Regions from separate parts of the Roseateles sp. GW821-FHT09B06 genome, predicted to be linked through region 1. Evidence: predicted binding sites of a transcription regulator. Region 1 holds the regulator's gene; the other holds the start of a gene.
What was found. Region 1 encodes LexA, which represses DNA repair genes until DNA is damaged. Its sites were predicted from a motif close to ACTGTATNNNNATACAGT; they were not measured.

Region 1 (7,581 bases):
GTCCCCAGATCAGTCCCGCGGCCAGGAAGCCGTTGTACAGGCCCTGGTTCGCCGCCAGCACCTTGCTGGCCTCGGCGAACTCCGGCGTCAGTCCGAAGGCCTTGCGGCCCTTGGGCGTGGTCCACAAAAACATCTCCAGCACCAGGATGTAGAGATGCAGCAGGGCCACCAGACCCACCAGCACATTGGCCACCATCGTCATCGACCGTTCTCCTCGGTTTGAATAACCATTTTAATTGTGTGCAATTTAATTGCCAACTACATTATCACCCATGACACGCAGCAAGACCCCCAGCACCTCTCCAGCGCTTCCCGCGGGCGACGACTGGCTGCGCCTGGACCGGCAGCTGTGCTTCGCGCTCTACGCCAGCTCGCTGGCCATGACCAAGCTCTACAAGCCCTTGCTGGAGCCGCTGGGCCTGACCTATCCGCAATACCTGGCGATGCTGGTGCTTTGGGAGCAAGATGGCATCAGCGTTTCCACCCTCGGCCAGCGCCTCACGCTCGATTCCGGCACCCTGACGCCGCTGCTCAAGCGCATCGAGGCGGCCGGCCTGATCGCACGGCGGCGCGCCGCCGAGGACGAGCGCCGCGTTGACATCCTGCTGACAGAGACGGGCCGCAAGCTGAAGGAGCAGGCCCGGCACATCCCGTCCCAGCTGGCCTGCGCCACCGCCTGCTCGCTGGAAGAACTGAGTTCCCTCACGCGACGCCTGCACGAGCTGCGCGAGCAGCTGGCCGGTGCCGAGCTTTCACCCACCACCACCGATAGATAGGAAGACACCATGGCACTCGACAAAGTCCTCTACACCGCCACCGCCACCGCCACCGGCGGCCGCACCGGCACCGCCACCACGCCCGATGACCGCCTCAACCTGAAGCTGGACACACCCAAGGAGCTGGGCGGCGGCGGCGGCGAAGGCACGAACCCCGAGCAGCTCTTCGCTGCCGGCTATTCGGCCTGCTTCATCGGCGCGATGAAGGTCGTGGCCCAACGCCAGAAGGTCGCGCTGCCGGCCGACGTGAGCATCACGACCGATGTGGGCATCGGCCCGGTTGGCCAAGCCTTCGGCATCCAGGTTTCGATGGCGATCTCGATCCCCGGTGTGGACCGGGCCGTGGCCCAGGAACTGGTGAACGCCGCCCACCAGGTCTGCCCCTACTCGAACGCCACCCGCGGCAATATCGACGTGACGCTGAACCTGATCTAAGCCAGCAGCTCCAGCAGCAGCTGGACGCGGGCCTTCACCGGACTCAAGGCGCCGGCGCTCGGAAGGGCGCCGGCGCTTTCCATCACGGGTCCGGCATCGCAGCGCGTGCTGCGCAGCACGCGCACGCCGGCGGCCTGCGCCTCGCGCAGCGCCGCCTCCAGATCCCGCGCCAGGGTGCCGTTGCCGGTGCCGGCCACCACCAGGCCGTCCACCCCCTGGGCCAGCAGGGCTCGCACCACGGTGCCATCCGCGCCGACATGGTTCAGCACGATCTGCACGCGCGGCCATGCCTCGGCCGGCCTTGCGATGCGAGCCAGCCCCAGGCCACCAGCGGCCTCGGGCCAGGCCCCCAGCAGGCGCGGCACGCCCTCCTCCACGACACCCAGCTGCGCGCCCTCGGCCGAGGCAAAGGCATCGATCTTGTAGCTGTGCACCTTGCGCACCTGCTCCGGCCCGTGGATGGCACCGCCGAACACCGTCAGCACGCCGCGCGCAGCGGCATGGGCCGCCAGCGCGACGGCGTCCAGCAGGTTCTGCGGCCCGTCGACCTGCAGCGCGGTGGCCGGCCGCATCGCCGCGGTCAGCACCACCGGCTTGCCCGGTGCCAGCACGCGCTGCAGGAAGAAGGCGGTTTCCTCCAGGGTGTCGGTGCCATGGGTGATAACGACGCCGGCCACCTCGGGACGGGCCAGATGATGGGCAACCCGCCGCGCCAGCATTTGCCAGGTGGCGAAGTCCATGTCCTTGCTGTCCAACTGGGCCACCTGCTCGGCTTCAAGTGGCCGGCCGGCCAGCGGCGGGATGGCCTCGATCAGCTGCTTGACGCCCAGTTGCGCGGCGGTGTAGCCGACGTTGTCGGCCTGGTTCGCCGCCCGGCCGGCGATCGTGCCGCCGGTGCCGAGGATCACGACCAGATTGTTGTTCTTGCTTGCTTCAGACATTCATCAGATCCTGGATGGATAAACAGTCACTGGATATATACTCAGGCGAGATCAGCAACACCGCCCGCGAGGTGCCCATGGACGACAGCCCCAAACTCACCGCCCGCCAGCGGCAGATTTTCGATCTGGTGCGCGACGCCATCGAAAGCACCGGCGCACCGCCGACGCGTGCCGAGATCGCCGCCGAACTGGGCTTCCGCTCGGCCAATGCCGCCGAGGAACACCTGCAGGCGCTGGCCCGCAAGGGCGTGATCGAACTGGTGGGCGGCACCTCGCGCGGCATCCGCCTGAAGTCTGACACATTGCGCGCACTGAACCAGGAACGGCGTCAGCGCGAGGACGGCCTGCAACGGTTCGCGCTGCCCCTGCCGGGCATTGCGCAACTCACCCTGCCCCTGGTCGGCCGCGTCGCGGCCGGCGCGCCCATCCTGGCCCAGGAACATATCGAGCAGAGCTACACGGTGGAGGCCGGCATGTTTGCCCGCAAACCCGACTTCCTGCTGAAGGTCAAGGGCATGAGCATGAAGGACATCGGCATCATGGACGGCGACCTGCTGGCCGTGCAGAAGTCCAGCGAGGCCAAGAACGGCCAGATCGTCGTGGCCCGCATCGGTGACGAGGTGACGGTCAAGCGCTATCAGAAGCGTCGCGACGGCATCAGCCTGCTGCCGGAGAACGCCGACTTCGAGCCCATCCTGGTGTCGCCCGGCGACGACTTCGCGATCGAGGGCCACGCCGTCGGCCTGATCCGCAATTCCCTGAGCTTCTGAGCCGATGAAGGCACGCCACTACGAGGACTGCTACGCGCTGGAGCAGATCCCCAATATCGGCACCGCGATGGCCGCCGACCTGCGGCTGCTGGGCATCACCAGGCCGCAGGAGTTGCGCGGGCGCGATGCCTTCGTGCTGTACCAGCAGCTTTGCGCGATTACCGAACAGCGCCAGGATCCCTGCGTGCTCGATACCCTGATGTCGGCCGTCGATTTCATGCGCGGCGCACCGCCCAAACCCTGGTGGCATTACACGGCCGAACGCAAGCTGGTTTACGGCCCCATCTGAATCGCAGTATGGTCGTGCCAAAGAAGAAAAAGCCCTGGATATTTGCATATCCAGGGCTTTCCATAGATTGGCGGAGTGGACGGGACTCGAACCCGCGACCCCCGGCGTGACAGGCCGGTATTCTAACCAACTGAACTACCACTCCGCGTGGCGATGAATACCGTCTAGAGTATTCATCAAACTGGTACCTCGTAGGGGATTCGAACCCCTGTAGCCACCGTGAAAGGGTGGTGTCCTAGGCCTCTAGACGAACGAGGCAATAACTATCTACCTGAACTGCGCGCCACCAGAATTTGGTGGAGGTAAGCGGGATCGAACCGCTGACCTCTTGCATGCCATGCAAGCGCTCTCCCAGCTGAGCTATACCCCCGTATCGGGCACGCGCCGTTCAAGCGAATCAATCTTCTATCTTCTGAAATACGAGCGGCCAACTGAATGGCCGCTTGCATTTTGACATCAACGTGTCTGCAAACCTTGGCGGAGTGGACGGGACTCGAACCCGCGACCCCCGGCGTGACAGGCCGGTATTCTAACCAACTGAACTACCACTCCGCAGTGGGATAAGTTCGTAACTGAAAAAGATTATATATCAATAATCCATCTCAATTACCAAGCCTTATCAAACTTGGCGTCCCCTAGGGGATTCGAACCCCTGTAGTCACCGTGAAAGGGTGGTGTCCTAGGCCTCTAGACGAAGGGGACTAATCCTTCTTCATACCTGAACCGCGCGCCACCAAGAAGACTTGGTGGAGGTAAGCGGGATCGAACCGCTGACCTCTTGCATGCCATGCAAGCGCTCTCCCAGCTGAGCTATACCCCCAAAGAATTCCCTCAGGATCTGCGAACAATCTCGAGAACTTTCATTCCCTGGACTGCTGCGATTCTTTGTGTATCGCGCCGTTCAAGCGAGAAAAAGATTATAGAACGAATTTCAGATGCCGCGCAAGCGGTTGATGACAATTTCTTTGTCGAACAGTTCCAGTACCGCGTCGAGCGAGGGAGTTTGTGCGCGACCGCACACCAGCACCCGCACCGGGATGGCGAGTTGCGGCATCTTCAAGCCGTGCGCGCCGATGGCTTCCTTGATCGCGGCCTGGATGGTCGCCTTCTTCCACTCGGCGAGCGCGGCCAGCTTCTCGGCCAGCGCTGCCACGGCCGGCTTCACCGCATCGGTGATGTGCGTGGCCAGATCCTCGGCCGCGGGCGCGACCGGGGCGAAATACATGGTCAGCCAATCGGCCAAGGCCACCGTCGTCGCACAGCGATCCTTGAACAGCGCGCACAGCGGTACCAGCCTGGACGCCGGCGCGGCGATGCCGCGCTTGGCCAGTTGGCCCTCGACCAGCGCGGCCAGGCGCGTGTCGTCGGCCTGCTTGATGTACTGGCCATTCACCCATTCCAGCTTGGCCGGATCCCACTGCGCCGGGCTCTTGGACAGATGGCTGCCATCGAACCAGGACACCAGTTGCTCGCGCGTGAACAGCTCGTCGTCGCCATGGCTCCAGCCCAGGCGCGACAGGTAGTTCAGCATGGCCTCGGGCAGATAGCCGTTCTCCTCGTAGGCCGTCACGCTGACGGCGCCACGGCGCTTGCTGAGCTTCTGGCCGTCGTCGCCCAGGATCACCGGCACATGGCCGAACTGGGGCAGCGGCGCACCCAGCGCCTTGAAGATATTGATCTGCCAGGGCGTGTTGTTGACATGCTCGTCGCCGCGGAACACATGGCTGATCTGCATGTCCCAGTCGTCGACCACCACGGCGAAGTTATAGGTCGGCACGCCATCGGTGCGCTGGATGATCAGATCATCGATCTCGCGGTTGTTGATCGTGATCGGGCCCTTGACCACATCGTCCCAGCTCACGTCACCGTCGATCGGATTCTTGAAGCGCACCACCGGCTTCACGCCCTCGGGAATGGCCGGCAGCACCTTGCCCGGCTCGGGACGCCAGGTGCCGTCGTAGCGGCGCTTCTCGCCGCGCGCCTCCTGGCCGGCCTTCATGGCGTCCAGTTCCTCGGGCGTGCAGTAGCAGCGGTAGGCCGTGCCGGCGGCGATCATCTGTTCGATCACCTCGTTGTAGCGCTGCAGGCGCTCCATCTGGTAGATCGGGCCCTCGTCGTACTCGAGGCCCAGCCATTTCATCGCGGCCAGGATCTGATCGACCGAATCCTGGGTCGAGCGCGCCACATCGGTGTCCTCGATGCGCAGCACGAACCGGCCACCGTAATGGCGGGCGTAGGCCCAGGAATACAGCGCGGTTCGCGCCGTGCCCAGATGCAGAAAGCCGGTGGGCGAGGGTGCGATGCGGGTGCGCACGGGCGTGGTGTTGACTGGTTGGCTCATTGATTCAGCGTGGAAAATCCGCGCAGCAGATCGTCGGTGATGTCGTCAGGGTGCTCCAGGCCCACGGCCAGGCGGATCAGCCCTTGGCCGATGCCGGCGGCCTGGCGCTGCGCTTCGGTCAGGCGGCCATGCGAGGTGGTGGCCGGGTGCGTGATGATGGACTTGGTGTCGCCCAGGTTGGTGGCGATGGAGATCACTTGGGTGCTGTCGATCAGGTGGAAGGCCGCGGCACGCGCGGCCTCGGCCCCTTCCGCACCCTTGCGGCCGTGCAGGTCGAAGGACACCACCGCCCCACCCTGCCCGCCTTGCTGGCGCATCGCCAGTTCATGCTGAGGATGCGAGGCCAGGCCGGGATAGTGGACGCGCGCCACCTCGGGCCGTCCCTCCAGCCATTGCGCGACCTTCAGCGCATTTTCGCTGTGGGCCTTCATGCGCAGCCCCAAGGTCTCCAGCCCCTTCAGCACCACCCAGGCATTGAACGGCGCCAGGGTCATACCGGCGGTGCGGACCACCGGACCGAACATGTCCTTGATCAGCTTGTCCGGCCCGCACAGCGCGCCGGCCATCACGCGCCCCTGGCCATCCAGGTACTTGGTGCCCGAATGCATCACCAGATCGGCGCCCAGATCGGCCGGCCGCTGCAGCGCGGGCGAGCAGAAGCTGTTGTCCACCACCAGCAAGGCGCCGGCACCATGAGCCATCTCGGCCAAGGCGCGGATGTCGCAGACGTCGGTCAGCGGATTGGTGGGCGTTTCGGCGAAGAAGAGCTTGGTCGTCGGTTTGATCGCCGCCCGCCATTCGTCCAGATCGGTCTGCGAGACGAAGCTGGTTTCGACGCCGAACTTGCCGAACTCCTTGGCGAACAGATTGATCGTGGAACCGAACACCGAACGCGAGCAGATCACATGGTCGCCCGACTTCAAGAGGCCCATGATCAGCAGCAGGATCGCGCTCATGCCGGTGGCCGTGGCCACGGCGGCCTCGGTGCCCTCCATCGCGGCCAGGCGCGCCTCGAAGCTGCGCACCGTGGGATTGCTGGTGCGCGAATAGGTGAAGTCCTCCGAGGCCGCGAAGCGCTGCGCCGAGGTCTGGGCATCGGGCTGCACATAGCCGCTGGTCAGGAACAGGGCCTCGGAATTCTCGCCATGCTGGCTGGGAGCCAGCGCGGTGCGCACCGCCAGGGTCTCGGGCCGCAGGCCCGCGGGCAGCCGGGCGCGGGCCAGACGTTGGGCGAGATGGCGCTCTTCGTCGCTGCCCATGTTCACGGCCCCTCGCTACCGCTCTGCAGCGCCAGGCGGCTGCGTGCCGGGCCGTCCTCTTCCTCGCCCTGGGACTTGCGCTGCTCGCGCATCGTGTCGAAGTCCTCGGCCGAGACATCGCCGGTGATGTAGCTGCCATCGAAGCAGGAGGCCTCGAAGCCGTCCAAGCCCGGGCGCAGCGCCGCCACCACGCGCTTCATCGCATCCACGTCCTGATAGATCAACGCGTCGGCGCCGATGTACTGGCGCACCTCCTCGATGCTGCGACCATGCGCGATCAGCTCTTCCTTGGTCGGCATGTCGATGCCATAGACATTCGGGAAGCGCACCGGCGGCGCGGCCGAGGCCAAGTACACCTTGCGCGCGCCGGCCTCGCGGGCCATCTGCACGATCTCCTTGGAGGTGGTGCCGCGCACGATCGAGTCGTCCACCAGCAAGACATTGCGGCCCTTGAACTCGAGGCCGATGGCGTTGAGTTTCTGACGCACCGATTTCTTGCGCGCGCCCTGCCCCGGCATGATGAAGGTGCGGCCCACATAGCGGTTCTTCACGAAGCCCTCGCGATAGGGCTTGCCGATCTTGTGCGCCAGCTGCATGGCCGAGGGGCGGCTCGACTCGGGGATCGGGATCACCACGTCGATGTCGCTGGGCGGCATGGTCGAGATCAGGCGCTGGGCCAGGGTCTCGCCCATGTTCAGACGCGCCTGGTAGACCGAGATGCCGTCCATCACCGAGTCCGGGCGCGCCAGGTAGACGAACTCGAACACGCA
Region 2 (7,581 bases), on a different contig from region 1:
AGCACCGGCGACAGCAGGTTGGGAAGGATATGGCGCCACAGGATGCGCCAGGTGCCGACACCGACCGCGCGCGCCGCCTCGACGAAGAGCAGCTCGCGCAGCACCAAGGTCGAGGCCCGCACCACCCGCGCGACGCGCGGCGTGTAGACCAGCACCAGGGCCAGCACGACGTTGAACATCGAGGGCCCGAGGATGGCCACCAGCGCGATCGCCAGCAGGATGTCGGGGAAGGACATCATCGCGTCCACCAGGCGCATCAGCGGGCCGTCCAGGCGCTTGAAGAAGCCGGCCACCAGGCCCAGCAAGGTGCCCATCAGCACCGCGCCGAGCGCGGTGCCGGCGGCGATCATCAGCGAGTAGCGGCCGCCATGGACGATGCGGGCATAGACGTCGCGGCCCAGCTCGTCGGTGCCCAGCCAATGCGCGCTTCCGGGGCCACGCAGGCGCTCCAGCACCGCGGTGTCGTTCGGATCGAAGCGGCCGAAGACCTCGGCGCCCAGCGCCAGCACCGAGATCAGCGCCAGCACGATCATCGCGACCAGCACGATGCGACGCCGCACCAATTGTTTGAGAGCGAGTGGAACTTTCATGGCTTCCCGCCGGGCCGCCCCAAGGGAAGCCGCGCCCCCTCGGGGGGCAGTGAACGAAGTGAGCGTGGGGGCTTCATGTCTATACCTTCACCCGCGGGTCGACGACCATGTAGAGCAGGTCGATGAAGAAATTGATCAGCACATAGATGGCCGCGATCACCAGCAGCGCGCCCTGGATCACCGGGTAGTCGCGCCGCAGTACCGCGTTGACGACCAGGTTGCCGACGCCGGGCAGGCCGAACACCGTCTCGGTGATCACGGCGCCGCCGATCATCAGCGCGACGGTCAGGCCCAGCACCGTGACGATGGGCACCAGCGCATTGCGCAGCGCATGCTTGAACACCACCCGGCTCTCGGGCAGGCCCTTGGAGCGGGCGGTGCGCACATAGTCCTCGCCCAGCACGTCCAGCATCGAGGCGCGCGTGAAGCGGATGATCAGGGCCGAGTTGAGCAAACCCAAGACCAGGGCCGGCAACACCAGCGTGTGCAGGCGCTCGATCAAGGGCGCACCGGGTTCGCCATAGCCCGAGACCGGGAACCAGCCGAAGCCGACCGCAAAGATCTGGATCAGCACCAGGCCCATCCAGAAGCTCGGGATGCTGGCGCCCAGCATCGCCAGGCCGGTGAAGAACTGGTCGACGAAGCGGCCGCGGAACACCGCCGACAAGACGCCGCAGGGCACGCCGATCAGCGCCGCGATGCCCACCGCCAGCAGGGCCAGCAGAAAGGTCGGCTCGGCGCGCTCCCACAGCGCCTGCGTGACCGGGCGCTGCAGAAAGATCGAGTCGCCCAGATTGCCCTGGGCCAGCTCGCGCAGCCAGTAGCCGAACTGCAGCGGCAGCGGCTGGTCCAGCCCGTACTGCACGCGCACCCGGGCGATATCGGCCGGCGTGGCCTGGTCGCCCAGTAGCACGGCCACCGGGTCGCCGGGCGCGGCGCGCGTCAGCAGGAACACCAGCACGGCGACGATGGCCATCACCAGCGCCATGCCGCCCAGGCGGGAGAGCAGGTACTTCAGCATCGCAGGCTCAGTTCTTGATGCTGGCGTTCCAGAAGAAGGGCCAGGCCGCAGGCTGGTAGTTCGTCAGCGCCGGGCTGCGCGCCGACAGGCCGGCGAACTTGCCGACGTTGACATAGGGCACCTCGTCGTAGACCACCTGCTGGACCTTGCCCCACAGCGCGCCGCGCTTGACCGGGTCGGCCTCGCGGTTGAAGGCCTCCAGCGCCGCGGTCTTGGCCGGGCTGCTCCACCAGCCGGGCGCGCCGTCGCCCAGTTGCGGCGGCGACAGCATCGGCTCGGGGAACTGGCCCGAATGCGTGATGTAGAGGTCCCACAGCTTGGCTTCGCCGCGGCGCTGCACCAGGGTGGCCCAGTCGACCACGTTGAGCTCCGCCTTCAGGCCGGCACGCTTGAACTGCTCGGCCATCAAGAGGGCCATGTTGTAGTGGAAGTCGTACTGGCGGCTGGTCAGCACGCGTATGGTCTCGCCCTTGTAGCCGGCCTTCTCGGCCATGGCCTTCGCTTTCGCGGCATTGCGCTGGTTGTACTGCTCGGCGCCGGCGGTCGAGTAGAACGGCGAGCCCTTCGGGAAGTGATTCGCCTCGGCGCTGAAGAAGCGCGTGTCGCCGAAGCCGGCGGCCAGCATCTCGCCGCTGCCCATCGCGGTCTGCACCGCCTGGCGCAGCGCCTGGTTGGCCAGCACGCCCTCCTTGGTGTTGAAGACGATGTAGGGGAAGCCGAAGGACGGCGTCATCAGGGCCACGGTCTTGCCCTGGGCCTTGTCCAGCCGCGCCATCGCCTCGACCGGCAGCAGATCCGCATAGTGGTACTGGCCGGCCAGCGCGCCCTCGACCCGGGTGTTGGCATTGGGCACCGGCACGAAGCGCAGCTCCTGGATCAGGGCCTCGCGACGGCCGCCATAGCCGCTGGCCGGCTCCTTGCGGGCGCTGTACTGATCGAAGCGGCTCAAGAGCACGTATTGGTCGGGGCGGCGCTCCTTGAAGCGGTAGGGCCCGGTGCCGACGAAATCCTTCAGAGGCAGCGCGATCGCCTCCTTGGCCATGATGGCGGCCATGCCGGTGGGCAGGGCCAGTTGCGCGACCAGCGGCGCATAGGGATTCTTCAGGGTCAGCTCGATCTCCAGCGGGCTCAACGCCTTCAGGCCGAGCAGTTCCTTGGCCACCGCCTTGCCGCGCGGCGCGTTGTCCATCCAGCGCTGCAGGCTGGCCACCACGTCCTCGGCGTTCAGCTCGCGGCCCGAATGCAGCTTGACTCCCTTGCGCAGTGCGATGCGGTAGGTCTTGCCGTCGGCCGAAACCTTGGGCAGGGCCTCGGCCAGCATCGGGGTGAGCTGCCACTTGGCGTCGAAGGTGTAGAGCGGCTCGAACACATGCTGCATGATGGTGCCCACCAGATCGGCCGTGGACGCCATCGGGTCCAGGGTCTGGGGCTCGCCCACCATGGCCAGCGTCGCATGGCTGCTCGCGGCGCCCGGCTGGGCCTGCAGCGGCAGCGCCTGGAGGCCGCCGATCAGGGCGGTCAGGGCCATCGTCTGGCGCAGAAGCTGGCGGCGCTTGACCAAAGAAGACGAGGCGGCTGGGGATGCTGCTGCGATGCGCATGTTGACGTTCTCCGCATGAAAAATAGTTTCAGCGAAATGAACGATATGCGGTTTTTCGCGTTTCAAACCTAGAGAAAACCCGGTATCAAGCGCAAATCACTGAAATACAATTTCAGCCACAAGCCATCAACCGCAAGGACCTCACCATGCCTCTGGAATACCTGGGTGCCCCGCCCGTGGCCTCCGACCAGCAAGCCCGCCCCTTCTCGCCCGCCGTGCGGGCCGGCGATTTCGTCTATGTGTCCGGCCAGGTACCGGCCAATGCGCAGGGCGAGATCATCGCCGGCGGCATCGAGGCTCAGACCCATCAGGTGATGGCCAATCTGAAGACCGTGCTGGCGCTGGCCGGCTGCACGCTGGACGATGTCTGCAAGAGCACGGTGTGGCTGGACGACGCGCGCGACTTCGGCGCCTTCAACCGCGTCTACATGAGCTACTTCCCCAACGGCAAGCCCGCCCGCTCCACCACCGAGGCCCGCCTGATGGTGGACGCCAAGGTCGAAATCGACGTGGTGGCCTACAAGCCCAAGGACTGAACCACCCCCTACCGGCTGCGCCGGCCCCCTCAAGGGGGCAGCGACGGCCGCCCGGCGGAGCCGGATCGGCGTCGCTCGCTTGGAAATGCACCTGATCCCATGGCGCCTTCGGCACCATGGGATCATCAGGCGCCGAAGGGCGTCGGTTCCGCGGGCGTCCTCGGCAGCGCGGCCCAGCGCGCCGCGGTGATCTCATAGTGCAGGCTGGGCGCCTGGCCTGGCACATCGGCCAGCGAACCCTTCAGCAGCAGGCCCAGGCGGTCCAGGGTCTTGCGCGACGGCGTGTTGGCCGGCTGCACCACCGCCTGCACCGAGGCCGCCTGCAGCCGCTCGAAGGCCAGCGCCAGCGCGGCCTGCGACATCTCCGACGCATAACCCTGGCCCCAATGCTGGGGCCGGAAACGGAAATACAGGTACAGGCCCGGCTGGCCCGCCACGGGCCTATGCATGATGCCGCCCAGGCCGATCAGTTCCTCTGGCTGCTCGCGCAGTGCGATGGCCCAGTAGCCGAAGTTCTGGGCCCGCCAATGCACCAGCCAGCCCTGCAGCAGTTCGGCCGCGGCCGCGGGCGAATGCAGCGGCCCGCCGGGGCTGAAGCGGTTGGTCACCGGATCGGCATGCAGCGCGTAGATCGCGTCCAGGTCCTCTTCGCGAGGGGCACGCAGCAACAGGCGCGCAGTCTCCAGCGGCGTCGATGACAACAGCAGATCCTCTCGCTCGGGCATTGAGGTCAGGCTCCGATTTCTGCATCAAATGTAAGGGTTTGACCTTATATCTCAAGTATCGAGACGTTGCCGCCCTTCGTTCGGCCGCGGCGCCCTTGGCTCGCACGCACCGAGCCCGAAAGCGCGAAAACCTGCACGCGCCGCTCGGGTAAGCGTCGCCCGCTTGGCTGGAATGGCTTCCTCGTATACTGTATAAAAATACAGTTTCATAGCTCGCCGCCTCTCCGCCCACCTTTCCACGCCTTGCCATGATGGATGCCGCAGCCTCACCCCGGCAGGTCCGGTCGTCCCCGGCCGCCGCCCCCCTGCTCAGCGGCCCGCTGGGACAGGCGCTGTGGCGCGGCTCGGAACTGGCCCATGGCCACGGCCCCGGTTTTGCCACCGGCTTTGCGGCGCTGGACGCGGCCCTGCCCGGAGGCGGCTGGCCCGGCCGCGCGCTCAGCGAGATCCTGCAGCCGCAGGCCGGCGTCTGCGAATGGCGACTGGTGGGGCCGGCTCTGGCACCGCTGCTGGCCGGCGGCCGCTCGCTGCTGCTGCTGGGGCCGCCGTTCACGCCGCATCTGCCGGGCCTGGCGGCCTGGGGCATCAAGGCCCGCCAGGTGGTCTGGCTGGCCCCCGCCAGCCCGACGCAAGGCCTGTGGGCCCTGGAGCAGGTGCTGAAGGCCAATGCCGCCGGCGCCGTGATGGCCTGGCTGCCGCAGGCCCGGCCCGAACAGCTGCGCCGGCTGCAGGCCTGCGCCCTGGGCATGCAGGCGCCCGTGTTCGTCTTCCGGCCCGAGGCGGCCCTGCAGCGGCAGGCCTCGGCCGCGCCGCTGCGCCTGGCCGTGCGGCCGCAGGACGCCTGGGGCCTGCGCGTCGAGGTGCTGAAGCGCCGCGGCCCGGCGCTGGACGAGGCCCTGCTGCTGCAGGCCGTGCCGCCGGCCCTGGCCCCGGTGCTGGCCGCGCGCTTGCTGCAGACGCCGCGACCCACGTCCCTGGTGCAAGAGGCGCCGCAAGAGAAGCCGCAAAAGGAGCCCCGTGATGCAGCATTGGCTCGCCCTGCTCGGCAGCGTGTCGGCGCCTGATGGCAGCCCCGGCGCCGCCGCGGCCCGGGAGGCCAGCCTGCGCGCCCTGGGCTGGTGGGCGCTGCAGTTCTCGCCGCGGGTGGCGCGGCTGGAGGAGGCCGTCGTGCTGGAGGTGGCGGCCAGCCTGCGCCTGTTCGGCGGCGCCCGCCGGCTGCACCGGCGGCTGTGGCGCGAAGCGCGCGATCTCGGGCTCACCGGCATGGCCTGGGCACCGACCAGCCTCGCGGCGCTGGCGCTGGCGCGCGCCGGACAGCACGACGGGCTGAGTGCCCCGCTGAACGAGTTGCTCGATGCGCAGCCGCTGGCGGCCCTGAGCGCCGTCCAGGCCCATGAGGCGATGCTGGCGCGCCTGGGCTGCCGGCGTCTGGGTCAGGTGCGCGCGCTGCCGCGCGCCGCGCTGGCGCGGCGCTTCGGCGACGCACTGCTGGGCGCGCTGGACCGGGCCTATGGCTGCGCGCCCGAGGCCCATGTCTGGCTGCAGGCGCCGGAGCGCTTCGAGGCGCGGCTGGAACTGCCCTTCCGCATCGAGCATGCGCCGGCGCTCCTGCACTACGCCGAGAGCCTGCTGCGCCAGCTGTGCGGCTGGCTGGCCGCGCGCCATGCCGGCGTCAAGCAGCTGACCCTGGCCTGGCAGCACGATGCGATGCGCGGCCGCGATGTGAGCCTGGACGGCGCGCTGCAGTTCGGCACCGCCGACGCCACGCGCGACCTGCGCCATCTGAGCCGGCTGCTGGGCGAGCATCTGGCACGCCTGGAACTGGCCGCGCCGGTGGGCGAACTGAGCTTGCGCGCCGACGAGGTGGTGCGAAAAACCGAGCAGGCGGCCAGCCTGCTGCCGAGTTCACCGGATGAGGCCACCGAGCCGCTGCCGCGTCTGTTGGAGCGCCTGGCCGTGCGCCTAGGGCCCGAGCGGGTACGCGCCGGTCTGCCGCTGGAGGACCACAGGCTGGAATGCATGCAGCGCTGGGCCCCCTGGCCCGGCCCGGCCCGGCCCGCCGCGGCGCGCGCGCCGCTGTCCCCGCAGCCCGCCTGGCTGCTGGAGCCGCCGCAGCGGCTGGAGATGCGCGGCAGCCAGCCGCGTTATCTGGGCAAGCCGCTGCAACTGCTGACCCGGCCGCAGCGCATCGAGGGCGGCTGGTGGCAGCAAAGCGCAGGGCCGGGCGTGGTGCAGCGCGACTATGTGCTGGCCCTGAGCCCGCAGGCCGGACTGCTGTGGATCTACCAGCAGCGCCTGTCGGCACCGGACGAATCGGGCTGGTTCCTGCATGGGGTGTTTGCATGATTCCGGATTACGCGGAGCTGCACTGCCTCAGCAACTTCAGCTTCCTGCGCGGCGCTTCCAATCCCGAGGAACTGGTCGAGCGGGCCTGCAAGCTGGGCTATGCGGGCATCGCGATCACCGACGAATGCTCGCTGGCCGGTGTGGTGCGGGCCTATACCCAGCTCAAGCGCATGCGGACCCGCGCCGAGGAACAGGGGCTGAACATCACCCTGCCGAAGCTGCTGATCGGCGCCGAATTCCTGGTGCGCGACGACCTGATGGGCGAGCCCGACTTCAAGCTGGTCGCGATCGCCCGGCATCTGGAGGGCTACGGCAATCTGTGCCAGTTCATCACCGGGTTGCGGCGCGAGAGCGAGACCAAGGGCCGGTACCGGCTGCGGCGCGCGCAGCTGCAGCCCGGGCGCCTCGCCGGCTGTCAGCTGATCCTGCTGCCGCGCCGCGAGGCCAGCGATGCCGAGCTGCTCGCACCCGCGCTATGGCTCTTGCGCCATCATCCGGGCCAGGCCTGGATCGGCGTCGAGCTGCTGCGAGAAACAGGCGACGAGCTGTGGCTGCAGCGCCTGCGCGCGGTGGCCGAGACCACGGCCCTGCCACTGCTGGCCTGCGGCGACGTGCACATGCATCTGCGCTCGCGCAAGCCGCTGCAGGACGTGATGACCGCCACGCGCCTCGCCAAGCCGGTGCGCGACTGCGGCATGGACCTGCAGCCCAATGCCGAGCGCCATCTGCGCAGCCGGCTGCGGCTGGCGCAGCTGTATCCGGA

Region 2: imuA (translesion DNA synthesis-associated protein ImuA) is a predicted target of LexA. The motif match lies at 4,660-4,677, and genes of this name have one in related genera.

Annotation. Positions count from the first base shown of each region.
Region 1 is NZ_JBWKPM010000001.1:327,928-335,508, forward strand. Features, by position in the region: gene AC07OQ_RS01665 (DUF1304 domain-containing protein) at 1-202, opposite strand, end outside; gene AC07OQ_RS01670 (MarR family winged helix-turn-helix transcriptional regulator) at 273-776, shown strand; gene AC07OQ_RS01675 (organic hydroperoxide resistance protein) at 786-1,211, shown strand; gene AC07OQ_RS01680 (asparaginase) at 1,208-2,152, opposite strand; gene lexA (transcriptional repressor LexA) at 2,230-2,922, shown strand; gene AC07OQ_RS01690 (helix-hairpin-helix domain-containing protein) at 2,927-3,211, shown strand; tRNA gene AC07OQ_RS01695 (tRNA-Asp) at 3,280-3,356, opposite strand; tRNA gene AC07OQ_RS01700 (tRNA-Glu) at 3,394-3,469, opposite strand; tRNA gene AC07OQ_RS01705 (tRNA-Ala) at 3,506-3,581, opposite strand; tRNA gene AC07OQ_RS01710 (tRNA-Asp) at 3,687-3,763, opposite strand; tRNA gene AC07OQ_RS01715 (tRNA-Glu) at 3,838-3,913, opposite strand; tRNA gene AC07OQ_RS01720 (tRNA-Ala) at 3,956-4,031, opposite strand; gene gltX (glutamate--tRNA ligase) at 4,143-5,552, opposite strand; gene AC07OQ_RS01730 (O-succinylhomoserine sulfhydrylase) at 5,549-6,811, opposite strand; gene purF (amidophosphoribosyltransferase) at 6,814-7,581, opposite strand, start outside.
Region 2 is NZ_JBWKPM010000008.1:73,886-81,466, reverse strand. Features, by position in the region: gene AC07OQ_RS09455 (ABC transporter permease) at 1-590, opposite strand, end outside; gene AC07OQ_RS09450 (ABC transporter permease) at 670-1,611, opposite strand; gene AC07OQ_RS09445 (ABC transporter substrate-binding protein) at 1,619-3,139, opposite strand; gene AC07OQ_RS09440 (RidA family protein) at 3,358-3,747, shown strand; gene AC07OQ_RS09435 (GNAT family N-acetyltransferase) at 3,873-4,472, opposite strand; gene imuA (translesion DNA synthesis-associated protein ImuA) at 4,721-5,536, shown strand; gene AC07OQ_RS09425 (Y-family DNA polymerase) at 5,493-6,818, shown strand; gene AC07OQ_RS09420 (error-prone DNA polymerase) at 6,815-7,581, shown strand, end outside.